4 regions of the Candidatus Streptomyces philanthi genome follow, and region 1 is predicted to be linked to each of the others. Evidence: riboswitches for the same ligand, from Rfam matches in the RefSeq annotation. Region 1 holds a riboswitch; each other region holds the start of a gene.
What was found. A riboswitch is a leader RNA that binds a small molecule or an ion and turns the genes downstream of it on or off. The one in region 1 is predicted to bind cobalamin.
Positions count from the first base shown of each region.

Region 2: another riboswitch for cobalamin. It lies ahead of AC51EU_RS01805 (ABC transporter substrate-binding protein); the one in region 1 lies ahead of AC51EU_RS08360 (CoA-acylating methylmalonate-semialdehyde dehydrogenase).
Region 3: another riboswitch for cobalamin. It lies ahead of metE (5-methyltetrahydropteroyltriglutamate--homocysteine S-methyltransferase); the one in region 1 lies ahead of AC51EU_RS08360 (CoA-acylating methylmalonate-semialdehyde dehydrogenase).
Region 4: another riboswitch for cobalamin. It lies ahead of AC51EU_RS08505 (ribonucleoside-diphosphate reductase subunit alpha); the one in region 1 lies ahead of AC51EU_RS08360 (CoA-acylating methylmalonate-semialdehyde dehydrogenase).

Region 1 covers NZ_JCANQV010000045.1:16,754-20,023, forward strand. Annotated here, with positions in the region: gene AC51EU_RS08355 (acyl-CoA dehydrogenase family protein) at 1-69, opposite strand, end outside; gene AC51EU_RS08360 (CoA-acylating methylmalonate-semialdehyde dehydrogenase) at 75-1,574, opposite strand; cobalamin riboswitch at 1,768-1,945, opposite strand; gene AC51EU_RS08365 (class I SAM-dependent methyltransferase) at 2,061-2,930, opposite strand; gene AC51EU_RS08370 (SAM-dependent methyltransferase) at 3,245-3,270, shown strand, end outside.
Region 2 covers NZ_JCANQV010000005.1:38,336-41,605, reverse strand. Annotated here, with positions in the region: gene AC51EU_RS01810 (FecCD family ABC transporter permease) at 1-291, opposite strand, end outside; gene AC51EU_RS01805 (ABC transporter substrate-binding protein) at 288-1,271, opposite strand; cobalamin riboswitch at 1,313-1,450, opposite strand; gene AC51EU_RS01800 (peptidoglycan-binding protein) at 1,587-2,927, opposite strand.
Region 3 covers NZ_JCANQV010000064.1:4,550-7,819, reverse strand. Annotated here, with positions in the region: gene metE (5-methyltetrahydropteroyltriglutamate--homocysteine S-methyltransferase) at 1-2,102, opposite strand, end outside; cobalamin riboswitch at 2,268-2,484, opposite strand; gene aceA (isocitrate lyase) at 2,673-3,270, opposite strand, start outside.
Region 4 covers NZ_JCANQV010000046.1:18,299-21,568, forward strand. Annotated here, with positions in the region: gene mctP (monocarboxylate uptake permease MctP) at 1-315, shown strand, start outside; gene AC51EU_RS08500 (Uma2 family endonuclease) at 409-996, opposite strand; cobalamin riboswitch at 1,127-1,287, shown strand; gene AC51EU_RS08505 (ribonucleoside-diphosphate reductase subunit alpha) at 1,450-3,270, shown strand, end outside.

The DNA.
Region 1 (3,270 bases):
GTCCTGGGCGAAGTCGAGGGTGGTCTCGACGAGGGCGAGCTGGTCCTCGGTCAGCATGGTGGTGGTCATCGCCCTCACCCCATGGTCGGCAGGGTGAAGCTCGCGCCCTCCTTGGCCCCGGAGGGCCAGCGCGAGGTGACGGTCTTGGTCCGGGTGTAGAAGCGGATGGCGTCGGGGCCGTGCTGGTTGAGGTCACCGAAGCCGGAGCGCTTCCAGCCGCCGAACGTGTGGTACGCGACCGGCACCGGGATGGGCACGTTGACGCCGACCATGCCGGTGTCCACCCGCCGGGTGAAGTCGCGCGCGGTGTCCCCGTCCCGGGTGAAGATCGCGACACCGTTGCCGTAGGGGTGCTCGCTGGGCAGCCGCAGCGCCTCCTCGTAGTCGGCGGCGCGCACCACGCACAGCACGGGGCCGAAGATCTCCTCCCGGTAGACCCGCATCGACGGGCTCACCCGGTCGAAGAGCGAGGCGCCCGCGAAGAAGCCGTTCTCGTGGCCGGGCAGGGTGAAGCCCCGTCCGTCCACGACGAGTTCGGCGCCCTCGTTGACGCCGATGTCGACATAGCGGCGTACCCGGTCGACGGCGTCCCGGCCGACGAGGGGACCGAAGTCGGCCCCGGGGTCGTCGGACCTGCCGACGCGCAGCGTCCCGATCCGTTCCTTGAGGCGGGCGACCAGGGCGTCCGCGGTGCGCTCGCCGACCGGCACCGCGACGGAGACCGCCATGCAGCGCTCGCCGGCGGAGCCGTAGCCCGCGCCGATCAGGGCGTCCACCGCCTGGTCGAGGTCGGCGTCCGGCATCACGATCAGATGGTTCTTGGCGCCCCCGAAGCACTGGGCGCGCTTGCCGTGCGCGGCGGCGGTGGCGTAGACGTGCGAGGCGACCGGGGTGGAGCCGACGAAGCCGATCGCGCCGACCCGGGGATCGGTCAGAAGGGTGGCGGCCGCCTCCTCGCCGCCGTTGACGACATTGAGGACGCCCGGCGGCAGGCCCGCCTCCAGGAACAGTTCGGCCAGCCGCAGCGGCACCGACGGGTCGCGCTCCGACGGCTTGAGGACGAAGGAGTTTCCGCAGGCCAGCGCGGGCGCGGCCTTCCACAGGGGGATCATCGCGGGGAAGTTGAACGGCGTGATGCCCGCGGCGACACCGACGGGCGCGCGCAGGGAGTGCACATCGATGCCCCGGCCCGCGTTGTCGGTGAACTCGCCCTTGAGGAGGTGCGGGATGCCCGCGGCGAACTCGACGACCTCCAGCCCGCGCTGGATGTCCCCGTGGGCGTCGGCCACGGTCTTGCCGTGCTCGGAGGAGAGCAGCCGGGCCAGCGCGTCCCGTTCCCCCTCGACCAGTTGGAGGAAGCGCAGGAGGACCCGGGCGCGGCGCTGCGGGTTCCACTCGCCCCATTCGCGCTGCGCCCGGACGGCGTCGGCGATCGCCGCCGCGGTGTCGGCGCGGCCGGCGAGCGGCACCCGCGCCTGGACCTCGCCGGTGTTGGGGTCGTGCACATCGCCGTACGTCCCCGAGGTGCCCGGGGTGTGCTCGCCGCCGATGAGATGCGTCAGTTCACGGACCATGGATGCCTGCTCTCGTCAGGTGAGATCCGGGATGGCGCGCCCGTCACCAAGGACCGGGACCGGTGGGGTGCCGGGCGCGGGAACACGTCGGCCCGAAGGCCGTCAGGCGGGGCGGAAGACCGCCCGCGGGGCCGGATCACCAGGATCACGGGTGCGCACCGGTGCCATGCGTGTCTGCTCCATCCTCGTGGACAACACGGAACGTTCCGCGGCCGGTATCCTGACTCCCGGATCTCCGCGCGCTCCCCGGCCTTCCCGGCGGTTCCTCCGCCAGTGGCCTTTCCTGCCAGACGAGCGCACTCCCCGGTCACAGTGGCGGGACCGTGCCGGACTCGCACCGGCTTCCCTGCACCGCGGACCTTGTACTCCGACGATATAGTTGGACGTCCTAGTAAGTCCAGCCCTCACCTCCCGCACGCCGAGTCCGGCCCGGCATGCCGAGGGCCCGGGTCAATGGCCCGGGCCCAGGTGGCACGCGGTCCGCCCTCAGTCCGTGGCGTCGTCCGGCCGCACCGCGCGCAGCGCGTACAGCATCGGGACGATCGGCCGCTCCGGGGGCAGCCGCCACCAGCCGTTCTCCGCCGGCACCATCTCCTCGAAGCGGCGCCACGGCACCCGGTCCGTCTCCCGCAGCAGATCGATCCGCAGCCCCGCCCCGACCAGCGCCGAGACCACCTCACCGAGGCCGTGCCGCCACTCGTAGCACGTCGTCGCGCCGTCGAGCGCCGGCCCGTCGGTGTAGGTGACGGGCGCGTCGCTGCGCAGCGGCCCGCGGCCCGCCATGTAGTCGTGACGCAGAAGGAGTTGCTGGTGCTCCGGCAAGGCGGGGTCGGCGGACAGGCCCAGCGAGTCCAGCAGCGGGTGGAACTCCACCAGGTACAGGGTGCCGCCCGGCCGCAGCAGTCCATGGACGACACGGGCCCAGCGGGGCAGGTCCGGGAGGTAGCACAGCGCCCCCTTGCCCGTGTAGACCACGTCGAACCGCCGCCCGTCCAGCGCCTCGCCCGCCCGGTGGACGTCGGAGCGGACGAACTCCATCCGCCGCCCGCCCTCGGCGGCCAGCCGGCGCGCCTCGGCGACGGCGGCCCCCGAGATGTCCAGGCCCACCGTCCGTGCGCCCCGGTCGGCGAACGCCGCGGTCTCCGTGCCCAGATGGCACTGGAGGTGCAGGACGTCCCGCCCTTCGAGACCTCCCAGGTCCTCCCACTCGAAGGGCGCGAACCAGTCCTCCGCGGTCCGCGTGCCGTTCAGCCCGTAGAAGGCGCTGGCCACATGGACGGGCGTACGGGCGTCCCAGTTCGCCTCGTTGGCCCGCACCATCTCCTCGACCGTCGGTCCACTCGTCTCTGTCTCCATCCGCCCCTTCTACCTCTCCGGGCCACGGGCGTACCAGGGTTCGTACCGCATCCGGCCAACCCTCCGGCGCCGGAGGGGAGTTCCGATGGCGGGGAGTTGCGTGCCGTTGGCCTGATTTGCCCGTACCCGCTCCGGGGGGCCGCGCACACCGCCCGTCCGGGGACGCGGGCGGTGTGCGCAATTGACTGCCCCTGCCACCTGCAACAACCGCTGATCAGTGGGTATGTTGAACCGTGAACCCGGCGCGCCCGGCCGTCGAAGAACGGGGGCGCAGCTCCATGCCGGTGGTGCCGTCACGACGGGATACATGTGCAATGAGCCAGGAACCGAAGCCGCTGTC
Region 2 (3,270 bases), on a different contig from region 1:
CAGGAACGGGTCGGCCAGCGCGTTGCGGACCAGCGCCTGGAGTACCGTTCCCGTCACGGCCAGTCCCGCGCCGACCACCACGGCGAGCAGCACCCTCGGCAGCCGCACGTCCCACACGATCGACGCGTAGGCGCCGGTGTGCGGCCCGTCGAACAGGACCCGGACGACGTCCGCCGGCGGTATCCGCACCTGGCCGATGGCCAGCCCGGCGACCGCCGAGGCGGCCAGCAGCACCACGAGGCCCGTCAGCACCAGCGGGAAGCGGGCCGCCGCGGGGAGCGGGGGCCTCATGCGGAACGCGGGTGGAGCTGCGCGGCCAGGTCCTCGACGGCGTCGGCGACGCGGACGCCGAGGACGGCGGAGGACAGCGGGAGCACCGCGAACCGCTTGTTCCTGATCGCCGGGACGTCGGCGAGCGCCGGGTCGTTCAGCAGACGCTTCTTCTTCGCCTCGACGCTCGTCCCGCCGTAGTCGTAGATCACGATGACCTCGGGCCCGCGGTCGATGACCTTCTCCCAGGAGACGGCGGAGAAGACCTTCCCGATGTCGCCGAAGACGTTCCGGCCGCCCGCCAGGGTGATGATCTGGTTGCCGATGCCCCGGCCGCCCGCGGTGAACGCGCTGCTGTCGCCGGAGTCGTACACGAGGACCGAGGGCCGGTGCACGCCCTTGAGGCGCTTGGTCACCGCGTCGATCCTCCCCTGGAGCCGCGCGACCAGCCTCTCGCCCCGCTCCGGGACGCCGAAGGTGCGCGCGACCTGGCGTATCTCGGTGGCCAGTTGCTCCGTGCCGACCGGGCCCTCGGCGCAGTTCTCGACGTTCAGCCGGGTGGCGATGCCGGTCTTCCGCAGCGTGGCGCGGTCGAGTCCGGCGCCCTTGTCGAAGGCGCTGGTGTAGCCGCCGTAGACGAAGTCCGGGTTCGCGCCCAGGAGGACCTCCTTGGACGGGTACTTGCCGGCGAGCACCTTCAGCCCCGCGTACGCGGACCGGTACTCCGGGAGGATCTTGTCGTCCAGGTACGCGGTGCCGGCGATCCGGTCGCGCAGCCCGAGGGCGAGCAGGATCTCGGTGGCGTGCTGGTTCATGGTGACGGCACGGTGGGGCGGCTGGGTGAACGTGGTCCGCTCACCGCAGTTGGTGACCGTGTACGGGAACCCTTCCGTCGTGCTCCGCCCACCCTTCGCGCCCTGCTCCGGCGCGCCGCAGGCGGCCACCGGGAGCACCAGGAGGAACGGGAGCAGCGCGCGCAGCGCGGCCCGGGGTCCGGACATGACGTTCTGCCTCTCCTGGGGAAGTCCTCGTTCCCCTGGTCGTACGGAGAAGGCGGCACGTCAGTGTCTGGCTCCCGGGGCCGCGGGGCTCCCGGTCACAGTGGCGGGACCGCACCGGATTCACACCGGTTTCCTGTCCTGCACCGCCTGGGGTTGGTGCGCACAGTGTGCCAGACGCTTCTCCCGGGACACCGTCCGGCTCCGCACCGGCCCAACGCGCGGTCAGCGGGGGCCGGTCAACGGCAGGCGAAGCCGCGCGGGGGCGGTGCGGTGCCCGGCGGGCCGGGGCAGGCCCGCCGGGCACCACGCGGGTGGTCAGCGGAAGAGGCGCTTCCAGGTTTCCGGGCCGGGGTAGCCGTCGGCGTCGGCGCCGCGCCAGCCCTGGGACCGTTGGAACGCCTCGACGTTGCGGCGGTCGGACTCGCTCCAGCGGGGGCCGGGGCCCTGGGAGTAGTGCTTGCCGAAGCCCTTCTTCACCAGTTGCTTCCCGAGCCGGGAGACATGGGCGTTGTTCGCGCCGGGGCGGAAGTACTGCTTACCGGGGAACGCCGTGGACTGGCCGCTGCCCGAGCCGCCGCCGGACGTGCCGCCGGAGCCGCCGGACGAGCCGCCGACGTTCTTGCCCGTGCCGTCGACCAGGTAGCGCCAGGTGGCCGGGCCGGGGATGCCGTCGGCCTCCGCCCCGGACCAGCCCTGGGCCTTCTGGAACGCCTGGGTGGCCTTGCGGTCGGAGTCGGACCACCGGGGGCCCGGACCCTGCGAGTAGAACTTCCCGGCACCGCGCTTGACCAGCATCTGCCCGAGCTTGGTGACGTTCGCGTTGTGGGCGCCTGGGCCGAAGGACGACGCGCCCGGGAACGCGTTGCCGCCGCCTCCGGTGTTGCCGCCCTCACCGCCGGAGGTGACCACGTTCTTGTAGCGGTAGGGGACGTACTTGGCGGAGTTGGAGGTGTACGCGTAGGGGAGGGTCCGCTTGACCGCCCCGAGGCCGCCGGCCTCCTCCATCACCACGTACCGGGTGCGGGCGCTGTCGGCCCAGCCGGCGAAGAGCACCACGTGCGAGCCCTTCTCGGGGTTCGCCGGGTTGTGGTAGAGCAGCATGTCGCCGGGCTGGAGCTGGCTCTTGGAGATCCGGACGCCGTACTGGTGGATGTCGCCGGTCCAGTGGTTGCCGGACAGGCCCCAGGCCATGGAGATGAAGCCGGAGCAGTCCTGCCGGTAGCCGTCCGACCAGTAGCCGTTCCAGACGTACGGCACCCGGGCGTCCACCCAGGTCTGGGCGCGGGCGAGGATCTGCTGGCGCGTCAGCGACAGGTCGTGGCCCGCCGTCCGCGCCAACTGCCGGCGGCCGTGCAGCGGCCCCGGGTCGCCCTGCGGGTTCGCGGCCCTGGTGGCCGCGGCGGGGACGGCCGGGACGGACGCGGGGGAGGCGGTGATGGGGGACGTGGTGGTGCTGTGGGCCGGGGCGGGCGTCGCGGTGGCCGCGAACGAGGCTCCCGCACCGCCCAGCAGCGTGGCCCCGGTCAGGGTCGCCACGGCGGCGATGTCGCGGCCCCGTACGCCGCGGCAGCCGGTGTCCTCGGTGCGCTGGAGCCGGCATCCGGGGCATGTACAGGTGTCGAGGGGTATGTCGACGAAGGTGGGGGCTGCCGTCATCGTGTGACCTGCTTCCTGAGGGGACGGGGGAGGGGCGGCGGTACGCGCCCGCCGTTCCGGGCGGGCGCAGGGGGGCCGGCGACGACCGTGCCGGTCACGGCCGGTGCAGCAAGGCCGGGCATCTGGCTCACCTCGCAGTCGATGGGTGCGTACGCCCCGGATCCGGGCAGGCGGGAGCGCGTCCACCCATGATGATCATGATCGAGGTTCATCCTAGAATGAGGTGAAAGCGGACCGAAAGAGCGTTTAAGTCTTTTGTCTGTTTCGGTATCTGGCGCTCGATGTGTTCCAACGGCCCGGAAGCCGCTGTGACCTGGCCGTCCCGGCTCCCGTTCCGTCGTCG
Region 3 (3,270 bases), on a different contig from region 1:
GCCTCGCGCGGATAGCCGTGGGCGGCCAGTTCGCGGGCGACCTGCATGTGGGAGCGGGCGGCCTCCAGGCTGATGACATCGGCGTCGAGGTCGTCGATCGCCTGGACGATGTCACCGAACTCGGCGTAGCACATATGGGTGTGGATCTGGGTGTCCGGCCGCACCCCGCCGGTGGTCAGCCGGAACGCCTCGGTGGCCCACGCCAGGTACCCGGCGCGGCCCTCCTCGCGCAGCGGCAGCGTCTCGCGCAGCGCCGGCTCGTCGACCTGGATGACGGGCGTCCCGGCCGCCTCCAGGTCGTTCACCTCGTCCCGCAGGGCCAGCGCGACCTGCCGGGCGGTGTCGCCCAGCGGCTGGTCGTCGCGGACGTAGGACCAGGCGAGCATCGTGACCGGGCCGGTCAGCATGCCCTTGACCGGCCGCTTCGTCAGCGACTGCGCGAACGTCGTCCAGCGCACCGTCATCGGCTCGGGCCGCGAGATGTCCCCGGCGAGGATCGGCGGCCGGACGTAGCGGGTGCCGTACGACTGGACCCAGCCGTGCCGCGTCGCCAGGTAGCCGGTGAGCTGCTCGGCGAAGTACTGGACCATGTCGTTGCGCTCCGGCTCACCGTGCACCAGGACGTCCAGACCGGTCTTCTCCTGGAAGGAGATCACCTCCTGGATCTCGGCCCTGATGCGCTCCTCGTAGCCGGCGGTGCCGATCCGGCCGGCGCGCAGGTCGGCGCGGGCGGCGCGCAGTTCCGCGGTCTGCGGGAAGGAGCCGACGGTGGTGGTCGGCAGCAGCGGCAGTCCGAGGCGGGCGCGCTGCGCCGCGGCCCGCTGTGCGTACGGCCGGGAGCGGCGCGCGTCGGCGTCGGTGACGGCGGCGGCCCGCTCGCGGACCTCCGGGTCGCGGGTGAGGGGCGAGTGCGTACGGGAGGCGATGTCGGCGCGGTTGGCCGCCAGCTCCCCGGCGACGGCGTCCCGGCCGCTGCTCAGCCCGCGGGCCAGCACGGTGATCTCGGCGGTCTTCTGCCGGGCGAAGGCGAGCCAGCGCAGGATCTGCGGGTCGATGTCCCGTTCGGCGGCCGCGTCGAAGGGGACGTGCAGCAGGGAGCAGGACGCGGACACGTCGACGCGGTCCGCGAGACCCAGCAGCGTGCCGAGGGTGGCGAGGGACTTCTCCAGGTCGTTGACCCAGATGTTGCGGCCGTTGACGACACCGGCGACCAGCCGCTTGCCGGGCAGCCCGCCCGCGGCGGCGAGGTCGTCCAGGTTGGCGGCCGCGGCCTCGGTGAAGTCCAGTGCCAGCCCCTCGACCGGGGCCTTGGCCAGCACCGGCAGGGCGTCCCCGAGACGGTCGAAGTACGACGCGACCAGCAGCTTCGGCCGGTCGGTGAGCGCGCCCAGGGCGTGGTGGGCGCGGCGGGCGGCGTCCAGTTCGGCCGGGGTGCGGTCCTGCACCAGGGCGGGCTCGTCCAGCTGCACCCACTCGGCGCCGGCCGCGCGCAGATCGGCCAGGACCTCCGCGTACACGGGGAGCAGGCGGTCCAGGAGGGTGAGCGGGTCGAAGTCCGCGGGCGCGCCGGGCGCGGGCTTGGACAGCAGCAGATACGTGACCGGGCCGACCAGGACCGGCCGGGGCGTCAGGCCCAGGGCCAGGGCCTCCTTCAACTCGCCGGTCTGCTTCGACGAGTCGGCGGTGAGCACCGTTTCCGGTCCCAGTTCGGGTACCAGGTAGTGGTAGTTGGTGTCGAACCACTTGGTCATCTCCAGTGGCGCGACGTCCTGGGTGCCGCGCGCCATCGCGAAGTACCCGTCGAGCGGGTCGGCGGCGACGGCTTCCCGGTGGCGCGCGGGGATCGCGCCCACCATGACGGTGGTGTCCAGGACGTGGTCGTAGTACGAGAAGTCACCCGTGGGGACCTCGTCGATACCGGCGTCGGCCAGCTGACGCCAGTGGGTACGGCGCAGGTCGGCGGCGGTGGCGCGGAGGGCGTCGGCGGTGACGGCGCCCTTCCAGTAGCCCTCGATCGCCTTCTTCAGTTCCCGGTGCTGTCCCTGGCGGGGGTAGCCGTACACGGTGGCCCGTGCTGCCGCGGCTGCGGGCTGGGTGGTCACGGAGATCTCCTTCGCGAGATGAATCCCTGAGATCCCGGCGGCGGGACGAGAGCGCGAAGGGTGACGGACCCGGCGGGTACGACCGCGCGCGGCACGGCGCCGTCCTCCGCCTGGTATGTACGCCGACCCGCCCTCGAGGTCACCGGGATGTCCGTGCGGGAGAGGCTCACGCACGGGCAGATGGCAGGTCTTCGGACTCGCGGGCACGTCCTCGGGGGAGGACACCTACTGGCCGTCGCTTCCCGGGCCCGTGGCGGACCCAGTGCGTATGACGGCGGTCGTTCCCGCTCACCGCTGCGGGGCAGTCCCGGATTCCCACCGGGTTCCCTCTTGCGACGCTCCCGTCTGGCGGACGGGGCGAACCAGCTGCACCGCCCACCCTAAGCGCTCGCACGCGATGTGGGGGAGTACGCCCGCGAAGCGGAGGGTGACGTGGCACACGCGGACGGTGGGTGCGCCGGGTTCTCCCGGGGGAGGGACGGCGAAGCGGGGGCGTACGGGGACGGCCGTACGCCCCCGCTCGGGCGGGGCGCCCCTGGGGCCGGCGGCGGGACGTCCGCCGCACCGGTCCTAGTGGAACTGCTGCTCCTCGGTCGACCCGGTCAGCGCCGTGGTGGACGAGGCGGGGTTGACGGCGGTGGAGACCAGGTCGAAGTAGCCGGTGCCGACCTCGCGTTGGTGCCTCACCGCGGTGAAACCGTCCGCCTGGGAGGCGAACTCGCGCTCCTGGAGGTCGACATAGGCGGTCATGCCGTGCTCGGCGTAGCCGCGTGCCAGGTCGAACATGGCGTGGTTGAGGGAGTGGAAACCGGCCAGGGTGATGAACTGGAACGCGTAGCCCATGGCGCCCAGTTCGCGCTGGAACTTGGCGATCTGGTCGTCGTCCAGGGCGGCCTTCCAGTTGAACGACGGCGAGCAGTTGTAGGCGAGCTTCTGGTCCGGGTACCGCGCGTGGACGGCCTCGGCGAACTCGCGGGCCTGTGCCAGGTCGGGGGTGCCGGTCTCGACCCAGAGGAGATCGGCGTACGGGGCGTAGGCCAGCCCGCGGGCGATGACCGGCGCCATGCCGTTGCGCACCCGGTGGAAGCCCTCGGCGGTGCGCTCCCCGGTGGTGAACTCGGCGTCGCGTTCGTCGACGTCGCTGGTCAGCAGGGTGGCGGCCAGGGCG
Region 4 (3,270 bases), on a different contig from region 1:
CTCGCCGGCTGGGCCGCGGGCATGATCTACGGCACGCTCGCGGCGTACGGCGTGGCCAGCCCGACGCAGGCCCACTTCGGTGGTTCGAGCGCCGAGATCCCCGGCATCGGCCAGATCGGCTACATCGGTCTCACCGCCTTCGTCCTCAATGTCGTGGTGACGGTGGTCCTCACCCTCGTCCTGCGCGCCGTGAAGGCCCCCCAGGGCACCGACGAGACCAGCCCCGCCGACTACACCGCCGACGCCGGCGACACGGGCGTACGCACCACCCCGCCCCGCCCGGCCGAGGACGCGGGCGTCCCGACCGGGCACTGAGCGGTACGGGCCGTCGCGTCCCCTGCGGGGGGGCGCGGCGGCCCTGGCCTGCGCGGCCGGCCACCGGGGGCCCGGCTCACCGGGCGGGCCGGGTCACCGCACCCAGTCCTTGAGCGCCTCCGTCTCCAGCGTGATGCCCACCGGGTCCGGCAGCGCGAGCGTCCTGCCGAACGGCACGGTGTGCACGTCCGCATAGCGGACGCCGTCCGGCTCGCTGAACACCGTCGCCTCGCACGCCTCCCGGTCGATCAGCAGAAACACCGGAATACCGGTCTCCGCGTAGGCGCGGGGCTTCTCGACACGGTCGCGCCGGTCGGTGTCGGAGTCATAAGAGGTGACTTCGACGACCATCAGGACCGGGGCGGGGTCGGCCCACTCGCCCTGGCCGACGAAGGCACCGCTGCGCGCGAGCGAACCGTCCGGGCGGGCCCGGCCGCCCCGGTACTCCTCCACCTTGAGCCCTTGGTCAGGGTAGAGCCACAGCTCCGGCCTCGACTGGAGGCAAATGCGCATCAGCCACTCGATGATCCGCCCGTGGTCCCCGTCCGGCACGGCCTTGCTCCTGATCTTCCCGTCGATGAGTTCCAGCCGCGCGCCCTCCTCGGAGCGCGCGAGTATCGCGGCGGCCTCTTCGAAGTACTCGGCGAGAAGCCCGTGCGGACGGTCGGCGAGCGCGGTCATGGAACCCTCTCCTTACTGCCTCGGGCGGAGCAGAGAACGTACGGCCGACGATAGCCGAGGGCACTGACAGGCACCGCTCGATCACACGCGACACACAAGATGTGGTGGCGCCTGCACGGCCCAACACAAGATGTATGCTCGTGCTCGCTGTCGCCGCAGGGGAATCCGGTGCGAGTCCGGAACTGTCCCGCAACGGTGTACGTGTGCGCACATTTCGCCTGATCCCGTCCCGGACGTGGTCACGGCTGCGCGCCCGTGAGTCCGAGGACCTGCCGACGGTACGGCCGCGCCGTCCCCGGCGCGGGCGTCGATACGTCCGGGCCCCGAGGGTTGGGCCGGTGGACGCCGCGCGGTGTGCCCGCGCGCCCGCGGCCGCGGCCGGGGTGCGCACGCCCCCGTGCGCGCCCGTCGAGTTCCCCCTCCCGGCCTTCGTCGAGTGAGGGAGAGCAGCACGTGACCATCGCGCCATCGGAGCCCGTGTCGGACACCGGGGCCGTACCGCCCGCCGCCACCACGCTCCCCGCCGGGAACCTCCCCGCCCCGGACGCCGGTGACGGCCCGGGCACCGCCCTGCTCCGCACCCTGACCGAGCTGACCGCGGACCTCACCGCGACCGACCCCGGCAAGGTCGCCGCCGCCGCGCTGCGCGGCCGGCACCCCGGCTCCGACGAGGCCGGGCTGCGGGACCTCGCCATCGAGGCCGCGGCCGGTCTGATCGGCGACGAGCCCCAGTACTCCCGGCTCGCCGCCCGGCTGCTCACCCTCGCCATCGCCGAGGAGGCCGCGGGCCAGGGCGCCGACGCGTTCTCCGCCTCCGTCGCCACCGGCCACCGCGAGGGCCTGATCGCCGACCGCACCGCCGCCTTCGTCGCCACCCACGCGGACCGGCTGGACGCCCTTGTCGAGGCCGCGCTCGCCGACGGCGCCGACGACCGCTTCGGCTACTTCGGCCTGCGCACCCTCTACTCCCGCTACCTGCTGCGCCACCCCGTGACCCGGAAGGTCGTGGAGACGCCCCAGCACTTCCTCCTGCGGGTGGCCTGCGGCCTGGCCGAGGACGACGGCGAGCGGGCGCTGGCGGACGTCGCCGAGCTGTACCGCCTCACCAGCACCCTGTCCTACCTGCCCTCCTCCCCCACCCTCTTCAACTCCGGCACCCGGCACCCGCAGATGTCCTCCTGCTATCTGCTGGACTCCCCGCTGGACGAGCTGGACTCGATCTACGACCGCTACCACCAGGTCGCCCGGCTCTCCAAGCACGCCGGCGGCATCGGTCTGTCGTACTCCCGCATCCGGGCGCGCGGCTCGCTGATCCGGGGCACCAACGGGCACTCCAACGGCATCGTGCCGTTCCTGCGCACCCTGGACGCCTCGGTCGCCGCGGTGAACCAGGGCGGCCGCCGCAAGGGCGCCGCCTGCGTCTACCTGGAGACCTGGCACGCGGACATCGAGGAGTTCCTGGAGCTCCGCGACAACACCGGTGAGGACGCCCGCCGCACCCACAACCTCAACATCGCCCACTGGATCCCGGACGAGTTCATGCGCCGGGTCGCGGACGACGCCGACTGGTCGCTGTTCTCCCCGGTCGACGTCCCCGGGCTGGTGGACCTGTGGGGCGAGGAGTTCGACACCGCGTACCGCGAGGCGGAGGCCGCGGGCAAGGCCGTCAAGCAGATCCCGGCGCGGGCGCTGTACGCGCGGATGATGCGGACGCTCGCGCAGACCGGCAACGGCTGGATGACGTTCAAGGACGCCGCCAACCGCACCGCCAACCAGACCGCCGAGCCCGGCCGGGTCGTCCACTCCTCCAACCTGTGCACCGAGATCCTGGAGGTCACCGACGACGGGGAGACCGCCGTCTGCAACCTCGGCTCGGTCAACCTCGCCGCGCACCTGCGCGAGGACACCGCCGACTGGCGGGAGGCGGTGGACTGGGAGCGGCTGGACGCCACGGTGCGGACCGCGGTGACCTTCCTCGACCGCGTGGTGGACATCAACTTCTACCCGACCGAGCAGGCCGGCGCGTCCAACGCCCGCTGGCGGCCGGTCGGCCTGGGCCTGATGGGGCTCCAGGACGTCTTCTTCCGGCTGCGGCTGCCGTTCGACTCGCCGCAGGCGCGGGAGCTGTCGACCCGTATCTCCGAGCGGATCATGCTCGCGGCGTACGAGGCGTCCGCCGATCTCGCCGAGCGGCACGGCCCGCACCCGGCCTGGTCCGCGACCCGTACCGCCCGTGGCGTGCTCCACCCCGACCACTATCCGGACGCGGAGCCC